DNA from 2 places in the Paenibacillus sp. TC-CSREp1 genome. Region 2 is predicted to be linked to the other one. Evidence: riboswitches for the same ligand, from Rfam matches in the RefSeq annotation. Region 2 holds a riboswitch; the other holds the start of a gene.
What was found. Region 2 has a riboswitch for glycine ahead of sdaAB (L-serine ammonia-lyase, iron-sulfur-dependent subunit beta). Riboswitches for the same ligand answer to the same signal wherever they lie in the genome.
Positions count from the first base shown of each region.

Region 1: it holds a riboswitch for glycine, as region 2 does, so the genes downstream of both, gcvT (glycine cleavage system aminomethyltransferase GcvT) here and sdaAB (L-serine ammonia-lyase, iron-sulfur-dependent subunit beta) in region 2, are expected to answer to the same signal.

Region 1 is NZ_JBNOKM010000018.1:77,648-92,920, forward strand. It holds gene ACQSGY_RS24740 (iron-containing alcohol dehydrogenase) at 1-833, shown strand, start outside; gene ACQSGY_RS24745 (protease) at 1,122-1,658, shown strand; gene ACQSGY_RS24750 (flotillin family protein) at 1,741-3,297, shown strand; gene glcT (glucose PTS transporter transcription antiterminator GlcT) at 3,461-4,315, shown strand; gene ptsG (glucose-specific PTS transporter subunit IIBC) at 4,603-6,660, shown strand; gene ACQSGY_RS24765 (HPr family phosphocarrier protein) at 6,738-7,013, shown strand; gene ptsP (phosphoenolpyruvate--protein phosphotransferase) at 7,006-8,718, shown strand; gene gcvPB (aminomethyl-transferring glycine dehydrogenase subunit GcvPB) at 8,977-10,587, opposite strand; gene gcvPA (aminomethyl-transferring glycine dehydrogenase subunit GcvPA) at 10,584-11,942, opposite strand; gene gcvT (glycine cleavage system aminomethyltransferase GcvT) at 11,939-13,081, opposite strand; glycine riboswitch at 13,321-13,421, opposite strand; glycine riboswitch at 13,425-13,548, opposite strand; gene gcvH (glycine cleavage system protein GcvH) at 13,894-14,283, shown strand; gene ACQSGY_RS24795 (PTS mannitol transporter subunit IICB) at 14,725-15,273, shown strand, end outside.
Region 2 is NZ_JBNOKM010000015.1:38,433-53,705, forward strand. It holds gene ACQSGY_RS22050 (L-lactate dehydrogenase) at 146-1,099, shown strand; gene ACQSGY_RS22055 (PAS domain S-box protein) at 1,241-3,949, opposite strand; gene ACQSGY_RS22060 (ABC transporter permease) at 4,246-4,977, opposite strand; gene ACQSGY_RS22065 (ABC transporter permease) at 4,979-5,695, opposite strand; gene ACQSGY_RS22070 (ABC transporter ATP-binding protein) at 5,692-6,606, opposite strand; gene ACQSGY_RS22075 (HAMP domain-containing sensor histidine kinase) at 6,743-8,203, opposite strand; gene ACQSGY_RS22080 (response regulator transcription factor) at 8,299-8,982, opposite strand; gene ACQSGY_RS22085 (alpha-glycosidase) at 9,218-10,978, shown strand; gene sdaAA (L-serine ammonia-lyase, iron-sulfur-dependent, subunit alpha) at 11,157-12,083, opposite strand; gene sdaAB (L-serine ammonia-lyase, iron-sulfur-dependent subunit beta) at 12,073-12,762, opposite strand; glycine riboswitch at 12,876-13,012, opposite strand; glycine riboswitch at 13,017-13,145, opposite strand; gene ACQSGY_RS22100 (LolA family protein) at 13,526-14,617, opposite strand; gene ACQSGY_RS22105 (sensor histidine kinase) at 14,654-15,273, opposite strand, start outside.

The DNA of each region.
Region 1 (15,273 bases), on a different contig from region 2:
CGAAGTACGATGGAGACATGTGGGACTTCGCGCAGCGTAAAGCTGTTGCACAGGACGCTCTCCCACTCGGCACAGTGCTGACGATGGCAGCTACCGGTTCAGAGATGAACTCCGGCTCTGTTATTACGAATCAGGAAACACAAGAGAAGCTGGGCTGGGGCAGTGCCTATACTTTCCCTGCATTCTCCATTCTCGATCCAGTGAATACATACACGGTACCGAAGGATCAAACGGTATACGGTATGGTGGATATGATGTCTCACGTCCTGGAGCATTACTTCCATCTGGACCCGAACACACCGGTTCAACTTGGCTTCTGCGAAACGATTCTGCGTACCGTAATGGAAGCGGCCCCTCGTCTGGTCGAAGATCTGGAGAACTACGAGCTGCGTGAAACGATTCTGTATTGCGGCACGATGGCACTGAATGGTGTACTGAACATGGGACTTGCAGGAGACTGGGCAACCCATAACATTGAACACGCGGTATCTGCCGTTTATGATATTCCGCATGGTGGGGGACTCGCTATCTTGTTCCCGCACTGGATGAGACATAATATCGATGTAAAGGTGGAGCGTTTCAAACGTCTCGCGATCAATGTATTTGATGTGAATCCTGAGGGCAAATCGGATAGACAGATTGCTGAAGAAGGCATTGATGCACTCAGCCAATTCTGGACGTCGATTGGAGCTCCAAACCGTCTGGCGGATTATGATATTGATGACAGTCAGATCGAAGTTATGGCGGATAAAGCGATGCTGTTTGGACCGTTTGGTAACTTCAAAAAACTGCAGCGTGAAGATGTAGTATCCATTTACAAGGCTTCCTTGTAATTAAGCCATACGAATACAAACCGAATATAGACATAACGACATATATATGAAAGATAAATAACCCGGAACGCAAGCCTCAACAGGCTTGCGTTCTTTGCTGTGCTGCTTTGGAACCGCAATATCCGAGTGAACTGGAGCATTCGTGAAGATTGTGATGGTAATCCCCATTAGCGGCTCCTGAATACATCTCAGGAAAGATTTTGAAACATTTTGCCTGGATGTACGTATTTATTTACATGTGGAATGCACAGTTGGGAGAATTTGCAGCAGAGAGAGGAGGAAGAGGGGATGGAAGCACTTTATTGGGGATGTCTTATCGGAGGCGCTGTTTTTGCTATAGTGAGCCTGGTGCTGGGTGACTTGATTGACGGCTTGCTGGATGGGGCCTTCGAAATGCCTGGTGTTGATTTTTTTAAACCTGTTGTACTGGCAGGGTCCATTACTGCTTTTGGTGGAGCGGGCATCCTGCTGACAAGGTACAGCTCGCTCAGTGTGATGTCAAGTCTGATCTTATCCCTGCTGATCGGTATTGCTGCAGCCATGCTGGTATTCTTCGCATATATCAAGCCGATGCGCAACAGTGACGTTTCAATTGCTTTTTCGATGAAAGAATTGGCGGGCAAAATCGGGGAGATTACAATTCCGATACCGGCAAACGGATTCGGTGAAGTCATGATTCGTTTTGCATCCGGAAGTACGATTCAGACGGCATCCAGCTTCGAGCAGCTTCCCATTGCGGCGGGAGCGCGAGTAGTTGTTATTGATGTGGTGGATGGCGTGCTGAGGGTATCCGAGTGGGATGAGGATGTACTTAAAGAAATGTGAGGTAGTGAGTGATCCGAATAAGGGTAGCGCTCACAAGCACGAAGTCATTTTAATTACTTACGAGATAAGGGGAGAGATGTGAATGACAGCTAATCTGGATTGGGATGTGTTATTGATTCCTGTTGTGGTTATAGGGGTTATTTTGATTCTGGGTCTGGCCTTCTGGGCAAGATACAAGACGGTCGGGCCGGATGAAGCGATGATTGTGACAGGTTCATTCCTGGGCAGCAAAAATATATCCGAGGATGATTCCGGGCGCAAAATTAAAATTGTTCGCGGCGGCGGTGCGTTTATTCTTCCTGTATTCCAGCAGTCTGAATTTATCTCATTGCTTTCACACAAGCTCGACGTCTCCACACCTGAAGTGTACACAGAACAGGGTGTTCCGGTTATTGCTGACGGGGTGGCGATCATCAAGGTTGGAAGCGCTGTAGAGGACGTTGCAACGGCGGCAGAGCAGTTTATCGGCAAACCGGTGGACTCTCTTAGAGGCGAAGCACAGGAAGTGCTGGAGGGCCATTTACGGGCCATTCTCGGTACGATGACGGTAGAAGAAGTGTATCGGAACCGGGACCGTTTCGCTCAAGAGGTACAGGGCGTGGCAGCTCGGGATTTGAAAAAGATGGGTCTGCAGATCGTTTCCTTTACAATCAAGGATGTTCGTGACAAACAAGGATATCTTGATGCGCTTGGTAAACCAAGAATCGCAGCCGTGAAGCGTGATGCCGAGATTGCCGAAGCAGAAGCGATGCGTGATGCACGGATTCAGAAGGCAAATGCGGAAGAGCAGGGACAAAAAGCCGAGTTGCTTCGTGATACCAACATTGCAGAGGCAGCCAAGGAGAAGGAACTGAAAGTAGCGGCATTTAAACGCGATCAGGATACCGCCAAAGCGGAAGCTGATCAGGCGTATCACATTCAGGAAGCCCGTGCCAGACAGACGGTTGTTGAAGAGCAGATGAAGGTTGAACTCGTACGTAAAGAGCGTGAGATTGACTTGCAAGAAAAAGAAATTACCGTTCGTGAGAAGCAGTATGATGCCGAAGTGAAAAAGAAAGCCGAAGCGGATCGTTACGCGGTAGAGCAGGCTGCGGAAGCGGACAAAGCAAAACGCATGCGCGAAGCCGATGCGGTACAATACTCGATCGAAACGCAGGCCAAAGCAACAGCCGAGCAAAAGCGGCTTGAAGGTCAGGCGATTGCGGATGCAGAGCGCGCTAAAGGTACAGCGGATGCAGAGGTTATTCGTCTTCGCGGTCTTGCCGAAGCGGAAGCGAAAGAGAAGCTGGCGGAGGCGTTCCAGAAGTTTGGCGAAGCAGCGGTACTCGATATCATTGTCAAAATGCTGCCTGAGCTAGCTGGTAAAATTGCTGAGCCGATCTCATCCATTGATAAGCTGACAGTCGTAGATACAGGCAAAGGTGAAGGGGCTGCGCGTGTCAGCAATTATGTAACCGAACTGATGGCTACAGCACCCGAAATGTTGAAAAGTGTGTCTGGCATCGACGTAGAGCAGCTGATTAAAGGTTTGACGAAAACAAAAGCAGCTGTACCCACCGCTGTGCAATCGAGTGAGCCTGTGAAGGCGACCTCACCAGTGATCGAGAGCCTTGTGGAAAGAAGCGAGAGCAAGGAGTAAGAACTGGCAGCGGCATTACAAGGCTTGTCTATTGACCTTAAGGCGAATTTTTGTTACTTTTTAAGCGAGACGTCCGGCGCGGTTTGCCCGCTCCGGTCGTTTTTTTGTCTGTAACAAGATGTGTGCGGCACATCCAAGATGGTGTGAAAAAAGAGGTGCAAAAATGAGCAGCCTGCATGTAAATAAAGCGCTAAATAATAATGTAATTATTGCACAGCATCCAGAGCATGGTGAAGTCGTGGTCATCGGCAAAGGCATCGGCTTTAATCGGAAGCCGAGTGATGACATTCCACTGACGGCTGTGGAGAAAATGTTTATTTTGAAAAACCAGCAGGAGCAGGAGCAGTACAAGCAGCTTCTCCCACAGGTAGATGAAGCGTTGATCGAGATTATTAATGAAGTCATTACGTATATTGCAGAGCGTACGGACGTTCCGCTCAATGAACATATTCATATTGCCTTAACGGATCATATTTCTTTTGCCTTGAAGCGCAAAGAGCAGGGCATCGTCATTCAGAACCCTTTCTTATACGAAACACGGGAGATATATCCCGATGAATATCGAATGGGAGAGTATGCGATTCGTTTGATCAAGGAAAAAATGGGTGTGGACTTGGGCCAGGATGAGATCGGGTTTGTTGCTTTGCATATTTATAGTGCGATGACAAACCAGAATATCTCCCAGGTGCGGGAGCATTCGCAGTTAATTACGGATCTGGTGAATCTGGTTGCCGATCAGCTGGATTATTCGTTTGAAACGCAATCATTGGATTATTCCCGTCTGTTAACACATCTGCGGTTTGCTCTTGAGCGTATACGCCGCGGAGATAAGGTGGAGGAGCTTCACAAGCTGGATTCGTTGTTAAAATTGGAGTATCCCGAAATGTACTCGCTTGCATGGAAGCTGACCAAGGTGATGGAAAAACGACTCAAGCTGCCCGTTTATCCGGCAGAAGTTGGATACTTAACCATACATCTGCAGCGACTGAATCAGCGGAAAGAGGAAGAAAATCAGTAAAGTGTGCTCCGAAATAAAACAGGAATAACGTTTTTTTCTGTAAAGGCTTGCAATACGTGCAGAGTGATGCTACAATGGTGACCGTAATCAAGCAACTGAATAAACATAAGCGACGTGTTACTGACTCGATCAGGCATGAGTTAATTTGAGTGTGATTGTTCTACCTTTTTAAGGGTATGCTATACCCCAAGGTAGGCACAGTTCACTTTTATTAGTTCATGCCTTTTTTGTGTTCCCTTGCTTGCATCACGACATATACACTCACATGAAAGGAAGAATACGACGCGATGTTTAAAAAGCTTTTTGGAGTATTGCAAAGAGTAGGTAAGGCGCTCATGCTGCCAGTAGCGATTCTGCCAGCGGCCGGTTTGCTGCTCGGAATTGGTAACATGCTGGTCAATCCTGATTTCTTGCAGTACGTTACTGCGCTCGATACCCCTTGGGTAAACTCGATTGCAACGATCATGATGAACGCAGGTCAGATCGTATTTGATAATCTGGCATTGCTATTTGCGGTCGGTGTAGCGGTCGGACTGGCTGGCGGTGAAGGTGTTGCAGGACTTGCAGCCATCATCGGTTATCTGGTCATGAATGTAACTTTAGGTTCTGCTGTAGGGGTTACCCCTGCCATGATTGGCAAGGTGCCGGGTTATGCAAGTATCCTGGGGATTCCTACATTAAGCACAGGGGTATTTGGAGGTATCATTATCGGTATCGCCGCAGCACTGTGTTATAATCGGTTCTTTAAAATAGAGCTGCCGTCTTACCTGGGATTCTTCGCAGGTAAACGTTTTGTTCCTATCGTTACTTCAGTCGTTTCCCTGATTCTCGGGTTGCTGCTCGTAGTAATCTGGCCTCCGATTCAGAACGGATTAAATGCGATTTCTCACTTCATGGTGGATACCAGTCCGACCTTGTCGGCTTTCATCTTCGGTGTTGTGGAGCGCTCACTGATTCCGTTCGGTCTGCATCATATTTTCTACTCTCCATTCTGGTTTGAGTTCGGTGAGTATGTGAACAAAGCCGGCGATGTCATTCGCGGAGACCAGAAGATTTTCTTCAGCCAGCTGCGTGATGGTGTTGCGCTGACAGCGGGAACGTTCCAGGTTGGTAAATTCCCGTTCATGATGTTCGGTTTGCCAGCTGCCGCACTTGCGATGTACCATGAAGCAAGACCTGAGCATAAAAAATATGTTGCAGGTATCATGGGTTCTGCTGCACTGACATCGTTCCTGACAGGTATTACAGAGCCGCTTGAGTTCTCGTTCCTGTTTGTAGCACCGATTCTGTTTGCTGTACACTGTATCTTTGCAGGTTTGTCCTTCATGACGATGCAACTGCTTAACGTCAAAATCGGGATGACCTTCTCAGGTGGTTTCATTGACTTCCTGATCTTTGGTATCATTCCAAACCGTACGCCATGGTGGGACGTTATTATCGTTGGTCTGATTCTTGCGGTAATCTATTATTTCGGTTTCCGATTCATTATTCGCAAGTTCAACCTCAAAACGCCGGGACGCGAGGAAGCTTCTGCTGAGGCTGCATCGAGCAGTGGTGCTTCAGGCTCTGCTGATGATCTGCCGCATAATATTCTCGAAGCGTTTGGCGGTAAGGAAAATATCAAACATCTGGATGCATGTATCACTCGTTTGCGGATTGAAGTTAATGAGAAATCGAATGTGCAAAAAGATCGTTTGAAGCAGTTGGGTGCATCTGGTGTGCTTGAAGTGGGTAATAATGTTCAAGCCATCTTCGGAACACGTTCCGATACGATTAAATCCCAAATGCAGGATATCATTGCAGGACGTACGCCTGCACCAGCTCCCGCTGCAGAGGTTAAACCAACTCCTGAAGAGGAGAAGGCGCAAGGAGAGCAGGGCGAACGCATTGTACCAGAGGATATCGTTATGCCGGTTAATGGTGAGCTGCTTGATATAACCAACGTACCTGATCCGGTCTTTGCTGAAAAGATGACAGGTGACGGGTTCGCTATTTTGCCACATGATGGCACGATTACCTCCCCTGTGTATGGTAAAGTATTTAATGTATTTCCAAGCAAACATGCCGTAGGTATTATGTCCGATGGCGGCAAGGAAGTGCTTGTTCACATAGGTGTCAATACGGTGAAACTGAAAGGTCAAGGTTTCAACGTACTGGTTCAGGAAGGTGACCTGGTATCTGCGGGTCAGCCGATTATGGAAGTGGATCTGGAGTATGTAAAAGCAAATGCTCCGTCCATCATCTCTCCGGTGATTTTCACCAACCTGCCAGAAGGCTCCACCGTCACACTGAAGAAGAGTGGCGTGCTCAAAGTTGGCGATCAGCCGATCATTGAGATAAAATAAGAACTGTTCCAACGATGGCAAGCAAGTGTAAATATACGCAATGCCTAAACTAAACTACCGAAAGCGAGATGATTGTAATGCAACAAACATTCAGAATTACAGACGAAGATGGTATCCACGCACGTCCGGCAACTGCCCTGGTTAATACAGCAAACAAATTCAAAGGTGCAGAATCTTTTGCAGAAGCTAACGGCAAAAAAGTAACATTGAAATCCATTCTGGGCGTTCTTTCTCTCGGTCTGGAGCAAGGGGACACCATCAGCATTATCGTTGAAGGTGAAGGCGAAGCAGAAGCTCTGCAAGCTTTGACTGACGTTATGGTTAACGAAGGGTTGGGCGAAATTAATGCTTAATGTTTCCGGGATCGCGGCTTCGGCGGGTATCGCTATCGCCAAGGCGTTTATCTTGGAGCATCCTGACTACTCTGTAGAAAAACGCCAAATTAACGACGTTGACGCAGAGATCGCTAAACTCGACTCGGCTCTGGGCAAGTCCCGGGCTGAGCTCGAAGCGATCAAAGAGCGTACTTTACAAGAGCTTGGCGAGAAAAAAGCTGAAATTTTCGCATCGCATTTGCTCATTCTGGATGACCCGGAACTGATTGATCCGGTAAAAGCCAAAATTGCGGATGAAATGGTGAATGCTGAATTTGCACTGAATGAAACAGCTTCCCAGTTCATCTCCATGTTTGAAAATATGAAGAGTGCATACCTGCAGGAACGTGCAGCAGATATGCGTGACGTGACAAAGCGTGTGCTAAATCACTTGCTTGGCATCGACTTCATGAGCCCGGCTGAGATCAGTGAAGAAGTGATTGTGCTAGCGGAGGACTTGACCCCTTCCGATACAGCTCAATTGAACCGCCAGTATGTTAAAGGTTTTGCGACGAACATCGGTGGACGGACTTCTCACTCTGCAATCATGGCTCGTTCGCTCGAAATTCCGGCTGTAGTCGGAACGAAGGACATTTTGTCTCAAGCGAAACAAGGCGACCTGATCATTGTTGACGGTCTGGACGGCCACGTTCTGGTTAACCCTACAGACGACGTAGTTGCTGAATACCGTGCCAAACAGGAACAGTATGATGCACAGCGTGCGGAGTGGAGAAAACTGCGTGACGAACCGACAGTTACCGTGGACAACGTTCATGTGGAGCTTGCTGCAAACATCGGTACACCGAATGATGTAACAGGTGTATTGGAGAACGGTGGCGAAGCCGTAGGTTTGTACCGTACCGAGTTCTTGTACATGGGCAGAGACAAGCTTCCTTCTGAAGACATTCAGTACAATGCTTACAAAGCGGTACTTGAAAAAATGGAAGGTAAACCGGTCGTTGTGCGTACACTCGACATCGGTGGGGACAAAGAGCTTCCTTATCTGGATCTGCCAAAAGAAATGAATCCATTCCTCGGCTTCCGCGCAGTTCGTCTGTGTCTGGACCGTCTGGATATCTTCCGTACACAATTGCGTGCGTTGCTGCGTGCAAGTGTACACGGAAACCTGCGTATCATGTTCCCGATGATCGCAACACTGGGTGAATTCCGTGAAGCAAAAGCTGTTCTGCTCGAAGAGAAGGAAAAGCTGGTCGCTGAAGGGATTGCTGTTTCCGACAGCATTCAACTCGGTATCATGGTCGAAATTCCATCAACAGCTGTAATGGCGGATCAATTCGCCAAAGAAGTGGACTTCTTCAGTATCGGTACAAACGATCTGATTCAGTACACGATGGCTGCTGACCGGATGAACGAGCGTGTATCTTATCTGTACCAGCCTTACAACCCGGCCATTTTGCGTTTGGTTAAAATGGTTATCGATGCAGCGCATCGTGAAGGCAAATGGGCTGGCATGTGCGGTGAGATGGCAGGAGACGAAACAGCAATTCCATTGCTGCTGGGTCTCGGACTGGATGAGTTCAGCATGAGCGCAACTTCCATTCTGCCAGCTCGCAGCCAGATCACCAAGCTGTCCCGTGCGGATATGCAGGAACTGGCAGCCAAAGCGTTGGAAATGCAAACCGCTGAACAAGTGGTTGAACTCGTTCAAAGCATTCAAGCGTAATTTTGCCGGAGTTTCCTCCGGATTTGAGGTTTTCTTTTTCCGAATTAAAGGGCTGCCCTGGGCAGCAATATCGCCGGTGTCCACGAATCAAGTGGGTGCCGGCTTTTTTTGTTTTCACGTTGGAAATATTAGTCGCAATGCACGCTACAAATAAATCCAAAAAATCCCCTTGCACAGTCGAGGGAATACCTCCACCCGCACAAGGGGATGACATGCAGTCAATCAGCAGCAAGTAAATTAACGGTTATAAATCGATGCTCAGCTGCAGGCACAATTCAATACAGGTTTACGTGCCGCGGTCGTTTCATCCAATCGTGTGACGGGTGTGCCATAGGGTGCGTTCAGCACCACTTCAGGTGTTTCTTCCGCTTCCTTGGCGATGCGAATCATCGTATCAATAAATCCGTCGAGCGTTTCTTTGCTTTCGGTCTCGGTTGGCTCAATCATGATACATTCCTCAACATTAAGCGGGAAGTAGATCGTTGGCGGATGATAGCCAAAGTCCAGCAGACGCTTCGCCACATCCAGTGTGCGTACACCGTACTGCTTCAGTCCGCGTCCTGACATCACAAATTCATGCTTGCATACACCCGGATAAGGAATCTCATAGTGAGGTGCGAGACGAGCCATCATATAGTTGGCGTTCAGCACGGCACATTCGGATACACGGCGCAGGCCTTCCGGGCCATAGGTACGAATGTAAGCATAGGCACGAACTAGGATGCCAAAGTTGCCATAGTAGGCTTTTACCCGGCCGATGGATTGATCTCCTTCATAATCCAGTGAATAAACACCCTGATCATTCTGAACAACCATCGGTTTGGGCAGGAACGGGATCAGACGGCTTTTCACACCGACCGGACCTGCACCCGGGCCGCCGCCGCCATGCGGGGTGCTCATCGTTTTGTGCAAGTTCAGATGCACCACATCAAAGCCCATATCCCCTGGCCGTGTAATACCCATGATGGCATTGGAATTGGCTCCGTCGTAATAAAGGAGGCCACCAGCCTCGTGTACGATCGCCGCAATCTCTTGAATGTCCTTCTCAAACAAGCCGAGTGTATTCGGATTTGTCAGCATCAAGGCAGCGGTATCCGTTCCAACCGCCGCACGCAGCGCCTCCAGATCAACAAGACCGTCTGTACGGGAAGGAATCGTGACGGTTTCGAATCCCGCCACCGTTGCGCTGGCCGGGTTCGTGCCGTGAGAGGAGTCGGGCACGATAACTTTGGTACGAAGCTCACCGCGACTTTCGTGATAAGCGCGAATCATCATCAGTCCGGTCCATTCGCCATGTGCACCTGCAGCCGGCTGCAGGGTCACGGCATCCATGCCAGTCAGCCCGGCCAGATCCTGCTGTAACGTATACAGCAGTTCCAGCGCACCTTGAAGGCTCGATTCATGCTGGTAAGGATGGATTTTGGCAAAGCCGTTATACCGGGCAACATCCTCGTTAATCTTCGGGTTGTATTTCATCGTACAGGAGCCAAGCGGGTAAAATCCGTTATCTACCCCGAAGTTGCGGCGGGATAATGCAGTGTAGTGGCGAATGACATCCACTTCAAATACTTCCGGCAAGGCTGCAGCTTCTGAGCGTAGCATTTCCCGGGGAATCAACGTGTCGGCGTCCAGACGGGGCACATCACACTCCGGCAGGGAATAAGCTACGCGGCCCGGACTGCTCAATTCAAAGATCAATGTTTGCTCGGGAGCAGCCGATGAGGCAGTTTGCAGGTTGACAGCTGCGGATTGCAGACCAGTCTCGGGCTGCTGATTCGTAGGTTGAACTGCACTGGTTGTATCAGCATGTGAATTTGTTTGGCCTTCCGATGAGGCTCCGGCCGCTTTTGTTGTCATTTCCTGAGTCACAGTGATCCCTCCAATACACGTGCGAATTCGTCAATCTCTTCTTTGCTGCGACGTTCGGTAACCGCGATGAGCATATGTCCTGCAAGCTCTGGATAGTTCTTCCCAAGCTCATAACCACCGATGAAGCCTGCATCCAGCAGCTTCAGCTGGAGGGCATCCACATCGGTTCCTTCCGGAAGCTGGATCACAAACTCGTTAAAGGTAGGAGCTGAGAAAGTCAGGCTTACCCCCGGCATCGCTTTGAACTTCTGGAGCGCATAGTGGCTTTTCTGTAAATTCAGGTCAGCGACATCGATCATACCCTGTCTTCCCATAGTGGACATGTAAACGGAAGCACTTAACGCGAGCAAGGCCTGATTCGAGCAGATGTTGGACGTCGCTTTTTCGCGGCGGATGTGCTGCTCGCGCGCTTGCAGCGTCAGCACAAAGCCACGTTTGCCGTTGCGGTCGGTGGTCTGACCGACGATGCGACCGGGAATCCGGCGCATGTGAGCCTGGGACACGGCGAAGTATCCGCAAGTGGGTCCGCCAAGCGAAGCGGCGATTCCAAGGGGCTGCGCATCGCCTACTACGATGTCGGCACCCAGCTTGCCTGGGGCTTCCAGCAGACCGAGCGACAGCGGGTTGGCGCTCACAACGAGCAGGCCTTTGTGTGCATGCACAAGGTCGGCAGCCTGTTTTACATTTTCCACAGCACCGAAGAAGTTGGGGCTTTGAATCATAACTGCTGCAGTGTCGTCCGAAATGGCTGCTTGCAGGGCATCCCAGTCCGTCACACCATCCTTGTAACCAATCTCCACGATCTCCAGACTCAAGCCATGTGCATAAGCCTGTAACACTTGGCGGGCTTCCGGGTGAACGGTACGGGATACGATAAGCTGTTTGCGGCGTGTGGCAGCTGCGGCGAGATTACCTGCTTCGGCAAATGCGGTTGCACCATCATACATGCTCGCGTTGGCTACCGCCATGCCCGTCAGTTCACAGATATAGGATTGAAATTCGAAGATCGCTTGCAGCTCCCCTTGGCTGATCTCAGGCTGATAAGGGGTGTAGGCGGTATAGAACTCCGAACGGGAAATAACATGGTTAATGACAGAAGGGATGTGATGATCGTAGATGCCTGCGCCGAGAAAACTGGCGTGTGTCTCGAAGTTGGCATTTTTACCGGCTTGTTTGGACATGTGACGGGTTAAGGCATATTCATCCAGTTTGGAGGATACGGGCAGCTCGCCCTGATAACGAATCTCCTGCGGGATGTCTTTGAACAGATCTTCGATCGTATCCACACCAATCGTGGCGAGCATAGAGCTCTGGTCCTGTTCAGTCATGGGGATATAGCGGTGCTTGCTCGTCATGCTTGCTCAGCTCCTTGGGTAGGGGTGTTTGACGTACGTGTCCGTTTATGAAAAGGGGTTCTGACGACCTCGGCTTTCAGCTTTTTGCCGCGAATCTCAATCTCCAGCGGTGTGCCCAGTGCGGCATGTCTGGCATCAATCAGGGCAAGGCCCAGATTACGCTTCAAGGTTGGTGATTGGGTACCTGTTGTCACTTCTCCAATCTGCACGTCACCTGTATAGATCGGATAATGCGGACGCGGAATGCCGCGCTCCAGCACTTCAATGCCAACGAGCTTGCGGGCAGGACCGTCATTTTTCTGCTTCAGCAGAGCTTCGTGTCCGATAAAAGGTCCGGCATTCAGCTTCACAAACATGCCAAGACCTGCCTCCAGTGGAGAGATGGTAGGAGACAGCTCCTGGCCATACAAAGGCAGCTTCGCTTCAAATCGAAGTGTATCACGAGCGCCAAGTCCTGCCGGAACCAGACCCAGATCAGCACCGGCTTCCATCAATCCGTTCCATACCAGAGCAGCCTGTTCTGCTGAAACGTACAGTTCAAAGCCATCCTCTCCCGTATATCCGGTACGCGATAACAGCAGGCTGACCCCGCATACGCTGGCATCCTGTACAAAGCGGAAAGGTTCGATCGAAGCTGCATCCGTGCCCGTGCCTGTAACTTTGCCGAGAATTTCGACTGCCAGAGGACCCTGCAGTGCAAGCAAAGCCGTCTGCTCCGAAACATTGGTCATGTTCACGCCAGGAGTCATGTGTTCTTGCAGCCAAGCCCAATCCTTGTCGATATTGGAGGCATTCACAACGAGCATATAGTGCTGCTCCGCCAACTTGTAGATCAGCAGATCATCCACCACGCCGCCATCAGGATAACACATCAGGGTATATTGGGCCTGGCCCGGTACGATTGTGGTTACATCATTGGTGGTCATGCGTTGTAAAAAGGCTTCCGCCTGCTCTCCCGTTACGGTGAATTCACCCATATGGGACACATCAAACAGCCCGGCACGCTCACGCACCGCTTCATGCTCCTTTTGAATACCGCTGAACTGCACCGGAAGCTCCCAGCCTCCAAAATCGATGCAGCGTACACCTTCATATTGAGCATATAGGGGGAAGAGTGGTGTTCTTAATAAGTCGGACATCCAATCACCTCGTCAAGGGCCGTTATCGGGCCAAGTATAGAAACGCGAAATCTGTGAATCAGGTAAAGATGCTAAACAACAAGCACATTCATAAGTATTGGATGAAGTCGTTTATGAAAGACACGCTGCCAAAGGCCGACGATTCGATATCCTGCATTCTTTTTTGGGGAAAAGGAAAAGGAAAAGGAAAAGGACAGGCCAAAGAACCGGCATGCCATATAGCACGCTGTATTCTTAGGCTCTGTCCCTTGTACCTGAGAGTTACCCCGCCGCTAGTGCAGACAGGTTTCCCCTTGGGTGATCATAACGTCCGTTAAGGACGATTAGATGCTCTCCAGAGTTGCGTCCTGTAAAAGTCCTTTTGCCTGAGAGATTCACCTCCGCTTGTCGGTGGTTTACTCCTTCGGCGCCGCCTTAAGTACATCCCCAGAACGGGTGTCACGGGCAGTCTCTCCCTTTACATTCATCCGCGGTTCATACGTAATGCAATTCAATTCAGTTGCTACTCTCATTAAAACGTGAATCCAATCATGATGTCAAGAACAATATCATTAAACTTGTATAAAAGACGAATATTATACTATTTATTGAATATAACGTTCGTATATTTAAAATGAGTGCGTTTACTATTCTATTATTATCCAGTATATGTAGAAAGAGTGCTTTTTGGTGATGGGACCACCGGCATGAATTTCGAATAAATTGTAAGCTATCTTGACATTTGAATGCGAAATATTTACGCTGTTGTTTGGGGAAGAGGTAAAGGTCAAAGAACGCATGCACTCATTATTGAAGAAGCGAGGCGGATATGGATGAGCGAATTGAGAAGTGATTTCCTGTACAGTGAAGAGCATGAGTGGGTGCAAACCGTTGGAGAGGATACCGTTCGGATCGGCATTACCGAGTTCGCACAGCATCAGCTGGGTGACATTGTGTTTGTAGAACTGCCTGACCTTGAAGCAAGTGTCGCTGCGGCCGAGAGCATCGGAACCATTGAATCGGTGAAAACGGTGTCGGACTTATTTTCGCCTGTTAGCGGTACGATTGTTGCAGTCAATGAAGCGCTGCAGGACTCGCCGGAGCTGGTGAACAGCTCTCCTTATGAACAAGGCTGGATGATTGAAATCCGTGTTGAGGGAGATTTACAGGCGGCTCTATCCGCACTTCTGAATGCGGACGCTTATCGGAAGCATATCGAGTAGATGATGCACTGCATGATCGGATTGATTTGTACTTACTGACATATATATTATCATATAACATTCAAAAAAGATGTTCTTTGAACCTGTGTGGGCTGCCAGCTCATGCAGGTTTTTTGATGTTTTTGCAGGAGTAGTTGAACGGTTTTTGAGCTATAACCATATGAATTCAGGATAAAAATGGGGAGTGCGGACCAAGCTATGATACTGCTTCCTGTACTGTATATGATCTGAATCATAGCCTGAAAAGTCCTTGTGTATCAAGGGTTTTAATGAATATGACTACAAAAAAGCGATTACATAATCTAATGTTGTCATCATTGTTCATGACGAAAGTACGCTTTCATTTGATTGAACAGCAGCGGTTTCTCGCTTAGGATTACAGCAGGGATGCATGACACCCCTTTCAAATTTATAATGACTTGATTCAAGGAGGATAAACCAATGAGTAATTTGGACCAAACGTCCAATTCCAAGGGTGGGTTACGTGTCGGTGTGCAGCGCTTTGGACGATTCCTGAGCGGTATGGTTATGCCTAATATGGGCGCGTTTATTGCTTGGGGATTAATCACCGCGATGTTTATCAAAACAGGCTGGTTCCCGAATGAAACGCTGTCACAGCTCGTTGATCCGATGATTAAATATTTACTGCCGCTGCTGATCGGTTATACCGGGGGTACGATGGTGCATGGAACACGCGGCGGGGTCGTCGGGGCGATTATGACGATAGGTGTCATTGTAGGCAGTGACATTCCGATGTTCCTTGGAGCCATGATTGCGGGACCGTTCGGGGCATGGGTGATCAAAAAGTTTGATAAATCGGTAGAGGGCAAGATCAGAGCCGGTTTTGAAATGCTGGTCAACAATTTCTCGGCCGGAATTATCGGCGGTATTTTGGGCATCATTGCCTTATTGGGGATCGGACCTGCCGTAGAGGCCATCAGCAAGGTGCTGTCTGCAGGCGTACAGGGTTTGATGAACCTGGGCTTGCTG
Region 2 (15,273 bases):
ACAGAGGGATTCATTGCTGTATTGCTTTTCCATGTGTTATCTTATGTAACGTGGAATTGAATTTTAGCATAAAATAAAGGACTATACTTAACATAATAATGATCAAGTAACGGATTAAATCCAATGTAAACGGAGGCTGAAGGCAGTGTTAGGCAAATCAGGTAAAGTAGCGGTGATCGGAGCAGGTCTGGTCGGTTCAAGCTGTGCATATTCAATGATTAATCAATCGATCTGCCGGGAAATTATGATGGTGGATCGGACGTATGATCGGGCTGTTGCACAGGCGTTGGACTTTTCCCATTGTATGGACTTCACGCATAACCGGACCAAAGTGTACGCAGGTACGTATGCTGATTGCGGCAGCATGGACGTGATCATTCTGACCGCAGGGGCTAATCCGAAGCCTGGACAGACGAGACTGGATGTGCTGGAGGAAGCGGAGTCCATTGCCAAAGACATCGTCGTTCCCATTATGAACAGTGGTTTCAACGGCATTTTTGTGGTCGCGGCCAATCCTGTAGACATCGTTACGTATATGGTATGGAAACTATCCGGGCTGCCGCGCGAGCGTGTCATTGGAACCGGAACCTCCATTGACTCGTCACGGCTCAAAACGCTGCTGTCCGAGGTATTCTCCATCGACCCGCGCAGTGTGCACGGTTACGCACTGGGGGAACACGGGGAATCCCAATTTGTCGCCTGGTCTCATGTGACAATCGGCGGCAAACCGATCCTGCACATTCTGGAGCAGCACAAGGAGCGCTTCAAACATCTCGATCTGGACGATATCGCCAAAAAAACAAAGGACGCCGGCTGGGAGATTTTTACCCGCAAAGGCTCAACCCAGTTCGGCATCGGTAATGCCCTCGCCCATATTACCCGCTCCATCCTGAACGATGAGCATAAAATCATTGCCGTCTCCGCGATTCTGGAGGGAGAGTATGGACAACAAAATGTCTGTGCAGGTGTCCCTGCCATCATTGGCGAAGGCGGCATTCAGGAGATTATCGAACTGAATCTTGACGGAGCGGAATATGACAAGTTTAATCGCTCCTGCGAAATTTTATCAGGCAATATCAACCGTCTGACCATCGCCTGAATCCTTAGTATTGAATAGGGATTCTGGGTAAAGGCAGCCACCCTGATGCCAGGCGTACAATCAAAACAACCAAAACAACCAAAACAACCTCAATATCCACCACACAGTCTGTGGATATTGAGGTTGTTTAATTTCTATGGATTAATTCGGAGCAAGCCGCGGTTCATCGGAAGGACCCCATTGCTGCAAGACACGCTTTAACTCACTCAGCATCACCGGTTTGCTAATGAAATCTCGCATGCCGATTTCCAGACAAGCTTCCTTATCTTCGCGTTTCGTATTGCCCGTTACGGCGATAATCGGAGGAATCCGATCCTCCGGGATAAGCCTGTGTAACAGATCGGTGGCCTTGAGCCCATCCATGACAGGCATGTGAATGTCCATCAGCACGATATCATAAACATTCTGCGAAATCGCGTCAATAGCTTCCACACCGTTAGTGCACACATCGGCCTGATAACCCAGCTTCTCCAGATATTCCTGCAGAATCTTTCGATTGACCGGATGATCCTCCGCCACAAGAATGCGCATGGCAACCTTGTCACTTTGACGTGTACGGTCATGCTGGAACTCACTCGCCGATTTCTCTCCAGACGCTTCCACCCGTGCGGCGGGAATCGCGAATCGGAAAATAGAACCTTTACCCTCCGTACTCTCTACACTGATCGATCCACCCATAATCTCCACAAGCCTTTTGGATATCACCAGCCCCAGCCCTGTACCGCCGTACTTGCGGTTAATAACTGGATGCAGCTGGGAGAACGACTGGAACAGCTGATCCAGCTTATCCGCAGGAATCCCGATCCCTGTATCCTCTACAGCAAAATCCAGTACCGTATCTTCCGGTCTGCCGCCCTTGATCATATCAACCGTCACTTCAATGCTTCCCTGATCGGTGAACTTGAGCGCATTGCCAACAAGGTTCACCAGAATCTGGCGGATTCGCATCGCATCCCCTGCCATGTAGTCAGGAATGCTTGGATTCAGGCGGAAGCGAATCTCCAGATGTTTCTCATCCGCGCGCGGCTTGAACAGCTCCGCGACCTGCTCCAGCATCTTGCGCAGCGAGAACGGCTCATAGGCCAGTGCCATTTTACCGGATTCCAGCTTACTGAAGTCGAGAATATCATTCAGAATATTCAGCAATGCATCGCCACTCTCCTGAATGATCTGTGCATACTCGCGCTGCTCCTCAGACAAGTCCGTGCCTACCAGCAGCTCGGTCATACCCACGATGCCGTTCATCGGTGTACGAATCTCATGACTCACAAGCGACAGGAATTCCGATTTTGCCTGGGCAGCCAGCTCGGCCGTCTCCTTGGCACGAACAATCTCGCGCTCTCCGGTAACGTCATTGAATACAATAACTGCACCACGAATCTGTCCCTCATCAATGATCGGAGTCACCTGATATTGGACCAGGAAGCTGCTGCCGTCTTTGCGCCAGAACACATCCTCCATCACCGACCGGGCATGCCCATCCATTACTGTCATATGGATCGGGCACTCCTCTTTAGGAAAATAGCTGCCGTCGGCTCGGGAGTGATGGATAATGGGATGTGAGCTTTTGCCGATAAACTCATGGGCTTCATATCCAAACATTGAAGCAGCCGCCGGATTCATAAACATCGTAATGCCGTCTGTATCCAAGCCGTAAATGCCTTCCGTTACGGTATTCAGAATCAACTCATGCTGCTTGCTCAGCTCCTGAATCCTCTCCGTATACTCCTTGCGCTCCGTAATGTCGGATACGATGCCGTAGACACCGACCATTTCCTTATCTACAATAATCGGAACATTCGTTACCGATACTTCTATCTTGCGGCCGCTTGAACTAACGACACGTGTCTCGTAATATTGAGGCTCTCCTTGTTTTACAAGCTCAAAGAAGGCCTCTCCTTTGTTCTTCTCACTCTTCTCCAGATTGGACAAGAATGATTGTCCGATCAGCTTGCTGCGCGGAATGTCCAGCATTTGCACCATATTGCTGTTCACCGCACTATACTCGCCTTCCAGGTTCAAGGAGTATACGGCAGCGGGATTATATTCAAACAATGACTTGTACCTCTGGCGGCTTTCGCGAAGACGCCGGTCTGCATCCTTATGCTGAGTGATATCCCGACTGATGCTGACAATCTGGCTAACCTCGCCCTGCTCTCCAGCTACAGGTTTCGCCAGTGTTTCCATCCAGATATAATGCCCTTCCTTATGCAGCACTCTCATCTTGCATCCATTTCCAATACTCGAAAGCTCCATTGGATCAGGATAATCTCCCGGGTAACAGTAGGACTTGAACGATTTACCCGTAACCTCGTCCGGCTCGTACCCCAGCAGCGTATAAACCGATGGAGAAACATATAACAACGTGCCATCCGTAGTACAGGTAGTTATCAGGTCTTGTGCATGTTCCGCCAACACCTGATACTTCTCCTGTGTCTCCTGCAGCTCCCGCTCCATTTTCACCTTGTCCGTCACATCCTTGGCAATGCCGTAAATGCCGACAACCTCTTTACCTTCGGTAATGGGTATATAAGTAACCTGTGCATGCTTCACAGAACCGTCTTTATGATAAAACGCCATGGATTCACTGACCGAATGTCCAGCCAGCACCTCTTCAATGAATTGCTCTCGTCTTGTCTCACTTTCAGGCGGGCTGATGCGATCCCGACTCACCCCTGCAAGCTCTCCAATCTTGTAGCCGGATAACCGTTCGAATGAAGGGTTTGCATCGATATGGTTTCCTTCAATGTCCATGACATAGATGGCATCCGGGTGGTTAAAAAACAATGACCGATAAGAGCTTCCCTCAGAAATAATTCGTTTCAGGGTTTCCGTTTTATTCAATTCCAAAGGCCTACCCCTCTTTTCTCAGCCAAATCTTCTTTTCACCTTTATTTCAATATACCCCACTCTTGGCTGTAACAAGGCTTACCCTCGAATAACCATGTAAGACCGACTAGAAACAGCTTTTTTTATTTTACCAGATTCTCGTCTCATTTTGCCTATATCCTATGATAAAATTCACAGCTATCATGATGAAAAAAATGGAACATGTGGAAGCCGAAAATAAAAAAATCCCCTGAGACCGCCCGCATACGAATAACGATGCAGCGGTCCCAAGAGAGATATTGAAAGTGACAAGCCCTTTATACTTCCTTTTTGGAAAAATAGATCATGCCCATGGCGATAAACAAAACAGCACTGCCTCCTACTACCGACAGAAGTGTACTTAGCGGAACATTGAATGCCCCGAATCCTGCTCCATCGATCGGAACCATCAGAATCATCGGCTGGGCCCATGGATAATAGGGTCCATACGTAGCTGAATTCGCAACCAGAATATTCGGAATGGTTAGTGCAAAATTTAATGCCAATGGTGCGGCAAAGCTGCTCCAGATCAGAGAAACAAACATCTGCAATGCAGCCAGCGGTACACAAGCCAGAAAACCGAGCAGCAATCTGCCCAAAATCAGACTCCATGGGATAGGATCTGCCATGCCCTGGATCATGCCTGTCAGCAGAATACTGCCGAGCAGCAGCAGCTGTGTGCCAGCCACCAGAGCCATTACGATGGTGAATTTGCCCCAATATACACCTGCTCGTGTGAGTGGTAGAACCAATAACTGCTTCCAGCCACCGCCTGCATGCTCGAATCGGCAAACAAACGAAGTGAAGACACCTGTCAACATCGGTAGCAGTAGCAACCCATGCAGCATAACCATTACTGACATCAAAGCATTCCAATCCCCCGTAGAAGACAACAGACCGATAAGCAAGGAAATGAGCGGACTGATCAGTACAAGGAGCCAAACCGGCGATTTGGCCATTTTCAATCGTTCAGCAGAAAGAATACGAAAATAGGTCGTCGTAAAGCTCATGTCAGGCCACATCCTTTCTGCTGAAGTGCATCATGCCCGTCAGCATAATCAGAATTCCCAAGCCTGCGCCCATACCCGCGTACAAGTAGGGAGTCGGTGAACTCCATGCCATTTGCGCCCAAGCCAGTGGAAAGTGTGGGGAGATGGTTAAGGAGAACATGCCGGTAATGGCAAGAATAATGCCGAACGTAACCGGCAGCGCCTGGTTTTTGGATACCAGCGTAAACCACAATTCAATGGACAATACCGGAAGCGCACCGGCCAGAGGCATTAGTCCGAGCTTCAGCGCCTGTGCCCAAGGTATTTCTTTGGCATCGAAGCCAAGCACCAGTCCTAATCCAACAACACCAGCCGTCAGCAGCAGACTGGAGATGATCAGCAGCACGCAAGCCAGCAGGAACTTTGCCAGATAGACTGCAGGTCTGGAGATGGGCAGTGCGAGCAGCTGCTTCCACGAGCCCTGCTCATGCTCGATTCCGGCAATCATGGAACTAAGGATTGTCGCACCCAGCATTAATGCAAGCGGTACAAAAATAAAGACGTTGCCCAGCAAACCACCCCACAGGTTACCTGCGTACTGCTCTTTCAAATAATCCAGCCGTAAACCGAAATTCAAGGCCTGCATGGCCGTTAATCCGATTGGAGCCAGAAATACCAGAAACCAGATGCCTTTCCCACGTATCTTGAGCCAATCCGAAGATAATGCACGCCCGGTCATACAGACGCCCCCTCACCAATAACACGCAGGAACAGATCCTCAAGAGACTGGCGCTGTTCTTCCACCCGATACACGTCATGCTCCTGTTCAATCAGGCGGCGAATGAGAAGGGCAACCGCAGTGTTATCCATATAAGGGAAGGTTAGTACTGCGCCCTGCTGCTGACCGAATTGACCCTGTTCACGAGCCAGTTTAATCGCTTCCTCCGGCGCTGATACCATAAGTCTAATAGTGCTTCCCGTCTGGCTTTGCAGACTTGCGATGGTATCCTGCAGCACCATTTTCCCTTCCCGAATGATGCCGACACGGCTTGCCATCTGCTCCACTTCACTCAGCAAGTGACTGGAGACCAGTACGGTAATGCCATGCTCCAGCGGCATACGTTTGATGAGCTCACGAATTTCCTGAATACCTGCCGGATCGAGTCCGTTGGTCGGCTCGTCCAGTATGAGCAATTCGGGATCACCCAGCAGTGCACTGGCAATACCCAGACGCTGCTTCATACCCAGGGAGTATCCTTTGACGGCCCGTTTGGCATCTTTGGTCAGATCAACAATAGACAATACCTCGTCAATTCTGGACTTGGGCACGTTGATAATACGACGCAGCACTTCAAGATTCTCCACCGCATTCAGATGTCCATAATAGGACGGGTACTCCACCAGAGAACCTACACGGCGCAAAATGTCCATACGTTCCTTGCGAATATCCTTGTCAAAGACACGGATGACACCTTTGGTTGGTTTGATCAAGCCGAGCAGCATGCGGATGGTTGTAGTTTTACCGGCACCATTCGGACCGAGAAAGCCGTAGATATCTCCCTTTTTAATATGCAGATCAAGTTCACGAACCGCTGCACGGTCCTTGTATGTTTTCCATAAATTTGCCGTTTGAATAATATTTTCACTCACTATTAATCACCTCGGAACTATCGTAACCCTCCAAGGTTAAGGCAAGCCTGCGTGCAAGTTTAAGATTAGTTTAAAAAGAGGCTCGGTATAGCGGCCCGACATAAATGATAGAACACTCGTCTATTCTCCCGACTGCCTATCCTTCTCTCCCGCTGTACAGATAGGTACGGACACCTGCCTCGGAACTGTCAACCCGTTTGCGCAGGCCCATCTCGCGAATTAACAAATCTACGATCGATAGCCCGAGCCCCGTACCCTTCGTTCCTGAATCCGGCTGAATCCCTGGCCCATGATCCTCAATGACCAGGGCGGTTTTGCCCTGCACCTGCTCGGTCGATATGCGGATATATTTGCCGCTCGCCGCGTGACGAACTACATTTTGAAACAGATTATCCAGTACACGCCTCATTCCCTGCTCATCCACATCCCACATCAATGGTGCTTCCGGCAGATCAATATCAATCTCAAAGTTCTCCTTCTCCCACACGGGATACCACGAAGCCACGGCTTCTCTGACCATACGCAGCACATCCTTCTGCTCCAGCTTCAGCGTGTACCTTCCACTCGTCAGCAGATTATATGAAAACATATTATCTATGAGCTCACTGAGATCCTGCATCTTCTTTTCCATACGAACCAGTGCATGAATGCCCTGCTCGCTGAGATTTTCTTTGTGCAATGCATGCATGTGACCGCGAATAACCGTCAGGGGTGTGCGCAGATCATGAGAGAGACCCGCAACCAGCCGTTTGCGAAGCTGCTCTTCCTCCCGCTCCCGCTGGATGCTGTCCGTCAACCGATACACCATCTGATTAAAGGATTCCTCCAGATGCCCGATTTCATCCGCTCTCCGGATATGGACAGGATTCGGAATACCCTCATGATCCGGGGCAGCCATCGCCGTCTGAAGGCGAACGAGCCGCTTGCGGATTTGAGCGAAAAACAGAATAGACAGCACGATGAATAAAACAAAAACAAGCAGCATAACTACGCCAAAATAGATGAATTCTACTACCCCGCTACTGGAAGTCTTTTGAATGAATTTACGAGGGACCTCGATCACCATGAAACCTTGTCCTTTGTTTTCATTTCCACCTCCAATATAAGCAACAACGGTTAGTGGATCGCGATAGGGCGCCTTCTTCATGAACTGTATGGCATAATTTGCCGTCCATGCTGCAGGAATTAAGGTCTCTTCCTCCTTTCCAATTACGGAAGGCCACTGCAGTGTGACATCTGTATCTGAGGTCCCGGGCATGACCTGTGAAGTGTCGGATGGTTTTGACTTCAACACCCGGGCTTCTTCGCCACCAAGAATTAGCACCGTTCTGCCTTCTGCATTCACACGATACATGGCCGATCTGGGGTACTTCTCCTGCAGCTGTTTCATTCGTGTATTAATATTCTGATCCGATGCCCCATCCAGCTTCTTGGATTCACTAACCCACAGATTGGTAATGTTATCAGCGTTACCGTAAGGTGCGTCTATACTATCGCTGGTATTGCTGATGACCACAATGAAAACCGATGCCACCAAAGGAACCACAACAGGCACAAACAACACAGCCGCCAAAATGAGAAGCATGTATCTTGTCATCAAAGAACGTCCGAACTTCATTTTGGGCCGGACAGAGGGCTGTAATGTCGCATTCCGTTCCATTCTCTTTACTTTTCGTTTCCGGAGCCAGCTGATCATGGCTTCTTCACCCTATATCCTACACCACGCACGGTCTGAATAATGACCGGGTTCGCCGGATCAAGCTCCAGCTTCTCCCGCAGATGCCGGATATGTACCATTAGTGTCTTGTCTCCATCCAGATAAGGTTCGTTCCATACCGCCTCATAGATCTGCTCTTTGGTACGGATCATCCCCATATTTCTGAGCAGATACGAGAAAATGTGAAACTGTTTGCCTGATAAAATAATTTCTTCTCCCGTCTGCTCGTTAACGATCCGGTTATCCTTCTCATAGATCGCCAGATGATCCAGCTTCAAAACATTATTGCTGGATACAGCCGCACCTGCCTTGCGCAGCTGCACCTCAATGCGGGCAGCAAGCTCGTCTGGATGAAAGGGCTTGGTCACATAGTCATCGGCAAAATCAAGCCCATGCAGCTTGTCGTCAATCGACGTTCTGGCTGAAAGCATAACGATCGGCACAGCAGGATACTCCTTTTTCAAACGCTGTCCTATTGTAAATCCATCCAGCCCTGGCAGCATAACGTCCAGTATCACCAAAGAACAGCCTGTCGCCGCCTCAACAGCCCCCTCTCCGCTGCCCAGCCACATGACCTCATAACCGCGGTCCTCCAGATCCTCTCTTACCCATGTCGCAATTTCGGTATCGTCTTCAATGTATAACAATTTGTTTTTCATATATGTACTCGTTTCCTTTCACTACCCTTTGGGTTAATGATATATCTGGGCAGATTTGGCATATCCGCATCACTTCATCATCATTACAGATGACCTGCCTTCAAGGTTATTATAACGCAATCTGTGTTGACGTAATATTATCCGAATCATTCAGCTTCACAATAGTCCGATAAGCATTACATATACCACACTTGCTTCTGCATATCCTATACACATCTGACGGGAGGAATTTCACATGCTGCTCGAAGCCATCTTTCACCAACCCAAACGGAACTGGGCCTATGCCTATGACCGGGATACCATTCACCTGCGCCTACGTGCCAAAAAGAATGACTTGACCGAGGTTTATGCCCTGACCGGGGATAAATATGCGTGGGAGGAAACACGGGATATCGTGCCGTTGACCAAATTCACGTCAGATTCCATGTTTGATTATTACGAGGGGGAAGTGAAACCTCCGTATCGTCGATTGAAGTATGCTTTTTTGCTTAAAAGCGGAGATAAACAGATCTGGATGACCGAGACGGACTTCCAGGAAGAGGAGCCGGATGATCCGGGGCGAATGTTTCAGTTTCCTTATATTCATGCAGGAGCTGTATTTACACCCCCGGCATGGGTGAAGGATGCGGTATTTTATCAGATTTTCCCCGAGCGGTTCGCGAACGGTAATCCTGCCATCAATCCCGAGAAGGTCGAACCCTGGGGCGGTGAGCCTACACCGTTTAATTTTTTTGGCGGTGATCTTCAAGGGGTGATGGATCATCTCGATTACCTTAGCGAACTTGGCATTAATGCGATCTACTTTACTCCAATCTTTGAGGCTACGACAAACCATAAATACGATACCGAGGACTATCTGCGCGTGGACCGTCATTTTGGTGATGCAGATACGGTGAAACGTCTGGTCAAGCTCTGCCACGAACGAGGCATTCGTGTCCTGCTGGATGCGGTATTTAACCACTCTGGCAAAACCTTTGCCCCATTCCTCGACGTGCAGAAGCACGGTGCGGCATCCAAATACAAGGACTGGTTTCACATTCATGAATTTCCGTTGACCGTGAAGAATGGCATTCCAACCTATGAGACGTTTGGCTTTGAAGCTCATATGCCCAAGCTGAATACCGAAAACCCCGATGTTAAAGCCTACTTGCTTGAAGTAGCCGAGTATTGGATCAAGGAAATCGGCACGGACGGCTGGCGCCTCGATGTGGCCGATGAGGTGGATGATGCTTTCTGGCGTGATTTCCGCCGAGTCGTGAAAGCAGCTAACCCCGACGCCTATATTCTGGGCGAAATATGGAATGAATCATCTGCCTGGCTGCAGGGTGACCAGTTTGATGCCGCAATGAACTACCCGTTTACGGCAGCTGTGAATGCTTTCTTTGTTGAAGATAAGATGCACGCCGAACAATTCGCCAACTCCATCGGCCGCCAGTTATCCCGCTATCCGCTTCAGGCGAGTGAGGTAGCCTTCAACTTGCTGGACAGTCATGATACCCCACGCCTGCTTACCTTGTGCGAGGGAGATCAGCGCAAGATGAAGCTGGCCGCATTGTTCCAGTTCAGCTATATGGGAGCACCGTGCATCTATTATGGTGACGAGATTGGCCTCGACGGGGAACATGATCCGGGGTGCCGCAAATGCATGGAGTGGGATGAGGCGAAGCAGGACCGGGAACTGCTCGGCTTTTATCAAAAGCTGATTGCCCTTCGTCATGCACATCCGGCATTGCGAGCCGAAGGCACGGTTCGCTTTCTGCAAGCCCGTGCGGGCGGCAGTCAGCTCGTAATGGAACGCAAGAGTGATACCGAGCGCATTCTGGTGCTGTTCAACCGCTCGGAGGAAACCGCCATCGTTGAGCTGGAAGCAGGCGATCAGCCCTGGACCGAGCTGTTTGAAGGCAATCACCGCACCGCTATAGACCAAGGGGTTCTCGCCATTGAACTGCCTGCCTATGGCTATGCCGTTATGCGTACGGAACTGGCGGAGCAATAATAATAGCCATAATCTTCACCTGGCATGGATTAAGTATATGTTCACAACGATGCTACAGGTCGACAAACGGGACAGACAGTCCATATAAAAAAGCGTTCATCATAACCTGATCTGATTCACAGGTGGATGGACGCTTTTTTTGTCATGTGATTTTGTATTCGTTTTGTCTTGTTTTGCCTTAATCGGTACCTGGGATATCAGGTTTGTCTTCCGGCTCTGCCCGCTTCGCCTTAGGCTTAGCCAGCTTTTCCATCATTTTGCGTCCTGTAGGGGTCTGGGCCAGCCCGCCTTGCGCTGTCTCACGATGACGGCTAGGCATCGCACTGCCCACCTCCAGCATAACATCGATGACTTCATCGGAAGGAATGGCGCTACGCACCCCTGCCAGAGCCATATCTGCCGCAGCCAGTGCGGTAACAGCACCGAGTCCGTTACGCACGATGCATGGAATCTCTACCAGGCCAGCCACCGGATCACAGATGAGGCCCAGTGTATTTTTCAAAGCCAGCCCGACCGCATGCACGACCTGCTCCGGCGTGCCGCCGCGCAGCTCCACCATCGCACCCGCAGCCATACCGATTGCAGACCCTACCTCGGCCTGACAGCCGCCTTCCGCACCGGAGATGAAGGAGTTGTTGGCAATAACGTAACCGATAGCCCCGGCGCAGAACAGTCCGTTCACCAGATGTTCATCCGTCCAGCCAAAGCGTTCCTGCGAGCTGATGAACACACCCGGAATAATACCGCAGGAGCCCGCTGTTGGCGTAGCCACGATACGTCCCATAGAAGCATTCACTTCTGATACACACAGAGCGTAGGCCATAGCAAGCGCAGAAGCGTCACCGGAGCAGGTCTGCCCTTGGCGAATGTATTCGGCCATCTTTTTCCCGTCTCCACCCGTCAGTCCGCTGCGCGAGGTCGTATCTTCAGTGAGCCCCTTGCGCACGGCTTCCTTCATTACCTGGTAGTATTCCGACATCTGCTTCACCACGTCTGCCTCCGGTGTGTTCGTCTCCTGCACCTGCTCCTCAATCATTAGCTGCGCAATCGTTTTGGACTCGGCTGTGCAGATCGCGTTTAATTCATGCAAATGCTTAAACCGCATTCGGGTCAACCCCTCTCTTCAGATCAATCACACGAATGTCCAGCACGTGATCCAGCGAACGCAGTTTTTTCAGAACCTCTTCACTCGGAGGAGCATCCATCTCCATCGCCGTCAGAGCCTCTCCATCACGCGCCTTTCGATCCACCTGCATATAACCTATGTTCACTCCAGATGAGCTAATCGTTGAAGTGACCGAGGCGAGCACACCTGCCTTGTCCGCATGTCTTAACACTAAGGTCGGAAATTCCCCACTGATCTGCACGCGAAAATCATTCAGCGCATTCACCGACACACTGCCGCCGCCAATGGAAGCCCCCATTAATGAGCACTGCCGTTCACCATGCCAGAGTTCAATCTTAACCGTGTTAGGATGGGGAGCTGGTAGACCACTCGTATAAAATTCAACCTCCATACCCGCTTCGGCTGCATACTGCTCTGCATCCGGTATCCGCGGATCATCCGTAACATAATCGAGCAAGCCGCCAATGAGTGCCAGATCAGTCCCGTGTCCCTGGTACGTATCTGCAAATGATCCGTACAGTGTGAGCCGCGCACGTTCCGGTGTGCAACCCAGCCATTGGCGGGCAATACGGCCGAGCCTTGCAGCACCTGCTGTATGTGAACTGGATGGTCCTGTCATCGACGGACCGATAATTGAGAAAACATCTTTAAATCGCACGTTGTAACCCTCCAATTGGTTTCGTCATCGTTATTCAGACAAGACCGCCATAATGTTCCTGATTTACTGAATGATGACATCAAAAAAGGACAGAAGAAGGCCGTTAGCCCTCTCTCTGTCCTTGATACCTGAGAGTTTCATGATCGCAGCAGCGTCAGAACAAAGTCAAGTACGTTCCAGTACCCGCCTGTTACCGAGCTGATCAATCATATACCCCTTGGGTGGCGCTTCTTCTGCGCACTCTCCAGAGCTGCGTCCAACGATGGTACATTTACCTGAGAGATTAACCGCTATGCCGGGTGCATAACAGCTTGCTCCTTCGGTGCCTGAACCCGGCCTGTACATTACGTGCAGTCCGCTCAGGTCTCTCCCGCTCGTTATCATTCGCTTTATTCTGTTATTTCATTACGAATCACGCTTTTGGCATTCATTCAATCATATACAGATTAATATGCCGCTCAATTTATGTCAACTAAAGTGACGCAACATGCCTGTTGTAATAAAAAGGAATCCCTGACTGTCAGAAAGTAAGGATTCCTTCGTTTCTATAATAATATGCATTTTTCACTAGGACGTGTCTGAAAACTCTGAAGGAAGCAGATTTTGCTGAATTTTCGTTCCAAGCCAGGAAGTTTCCCGCAGGCGTGCCGGGGCACGTCAAGGGAAAGTGACGCAGCAGGGGGCGAAAAGGCGGTAAAAGATGCACTTCAGTAGGTTTCAAGACACGCCCTAATATTGTTCAAGGCTCACTATTCACAGGATATTATTTGTTTGGCTTTGCAAGCTGGAGCGCATCCACCCACGACAGCAGCTTCTCCTGTGTCCAGGCATCATTTTCTCCCATGATCGAATATCGCAAACCTTCCTCGCTCCATGACAGATTGCGAATCATGGACATGTACGAACCCTCCGTATCACGGATTGTTACTTTCTTTTCCTCTGGCAGCAGCTTTTCATCTACATTTTCCTCAGGTGCCTGGAATACCGTTATACTGATCTCAGGCTTGTTATTCTTCACATAATATAACGTCACCTCATCCCGGCTTTCACTCACGGACGAAGTCATCTCGATTCTCGACAATTCCAGATCCTTCCCTACATATTGCAGAAACGGCTGCCCCACTGCCTTCTCTGCTTCTTCCAGTGTTATCTCCTTGTTATTCATCACATCATTCATCTTTTGGATCTCAACGTCTGCAGGGATGTCCAGCGTAAACGTCTTGTCCGTGAATTCAGGATTGTAATCAATCAGGTCATACAGTACCTCCGATTTGGTATCCCCGTACGTACTGGTCGCTTTAATAACCATCCACTTCTTGGGGTCTATCCAGTATTCGGATGACATCGACAGGGAATTTTCATCCTTGGGTGTTAGTTCAATGTGAATTACCTCATGACCTTGAAGCGTTTCCTGGCCCAGCGTCTTCACGTTGTGGGAATCACGCATCCGTTCCAGTTGATCCACCAGCATCTGCTTTTGGGTTTGGTTAGGCTCTTGCTGAAACGAGGAGGAGTCCATTGAAAAAGCGGTCTTGGCCTCTTTCTCATAAATCAGAATCTCTGATCCGTTATGAACCGCATAACTTACATTTCCATCTTCCTCTGTCTCAACCCGCTGCTGTCCTGTTTTCCCATCTACCCATTCCTTCACCTGTACGGTATTTGTGATTTCCCCATCCGTCCACATCTTCAAAAGACCTTCCGCATAGTAGGAAGCCGGCTCTGACTCGGCAGCAATAATCTTCTCAATCATGTCATCCCCCGACATGCCAAGCACCTCCTTTTCCGAACATCCTGTTAACATTGAAGTGGCAATCAAGGCAGCTCCGAGCAGCTTCCATCCTTTCTTCATCATAAACGATCATCCTCCTTCTTTAATTTCTGTGTATTTTTACAGTTCCGGCAATCGGCACACAGCCGCAGTCCCGTATTGTTCCGAGGACCACATGCGCATATCCCCTCCATGCTTTAATGCAATCCTTCTGGCTATGCTTAATCCCAGGCCCGAGCCTCCTGCGAAGCCATGTCTCTCCTGCTTGTGATATTGAACATACGGCTCGAAAATTCGTTCCAGCTGTTCTGGAGGAATTGCAGGACCTTCATTTTGAACCACCATGATCGTTGCCCCGGTTCTGTAAGGATCAAGCTCCGCTCCGAGTAACGGATTCATCCATTCGGGGAGCTCCTCCACTGAATCAATTACAGCGAGTCCGATTCTACCTTCGGGAGGCGTATAACGAAGCGCATTATGCACCAGATTATCGGTCAGGCGCATCAGTGATTCAGGATGAATCCGGTAGAGATGATTCGTGCGTACAGACACCTGCATGTTGTAATGATCACGTTCCGCAAGTCCTCCGTAACTGCCCAGCAGCATCTCGAAAAACTCTTCCCCTTCCACCTCAACCATAGCGAGTTCCGAATCACTGGAGCCAAGCGCTGTATACATCTCAAGCTCACCGATCATCTGTTTCATACGTTCCACATTTCTCGCAATAACATCTTTATACT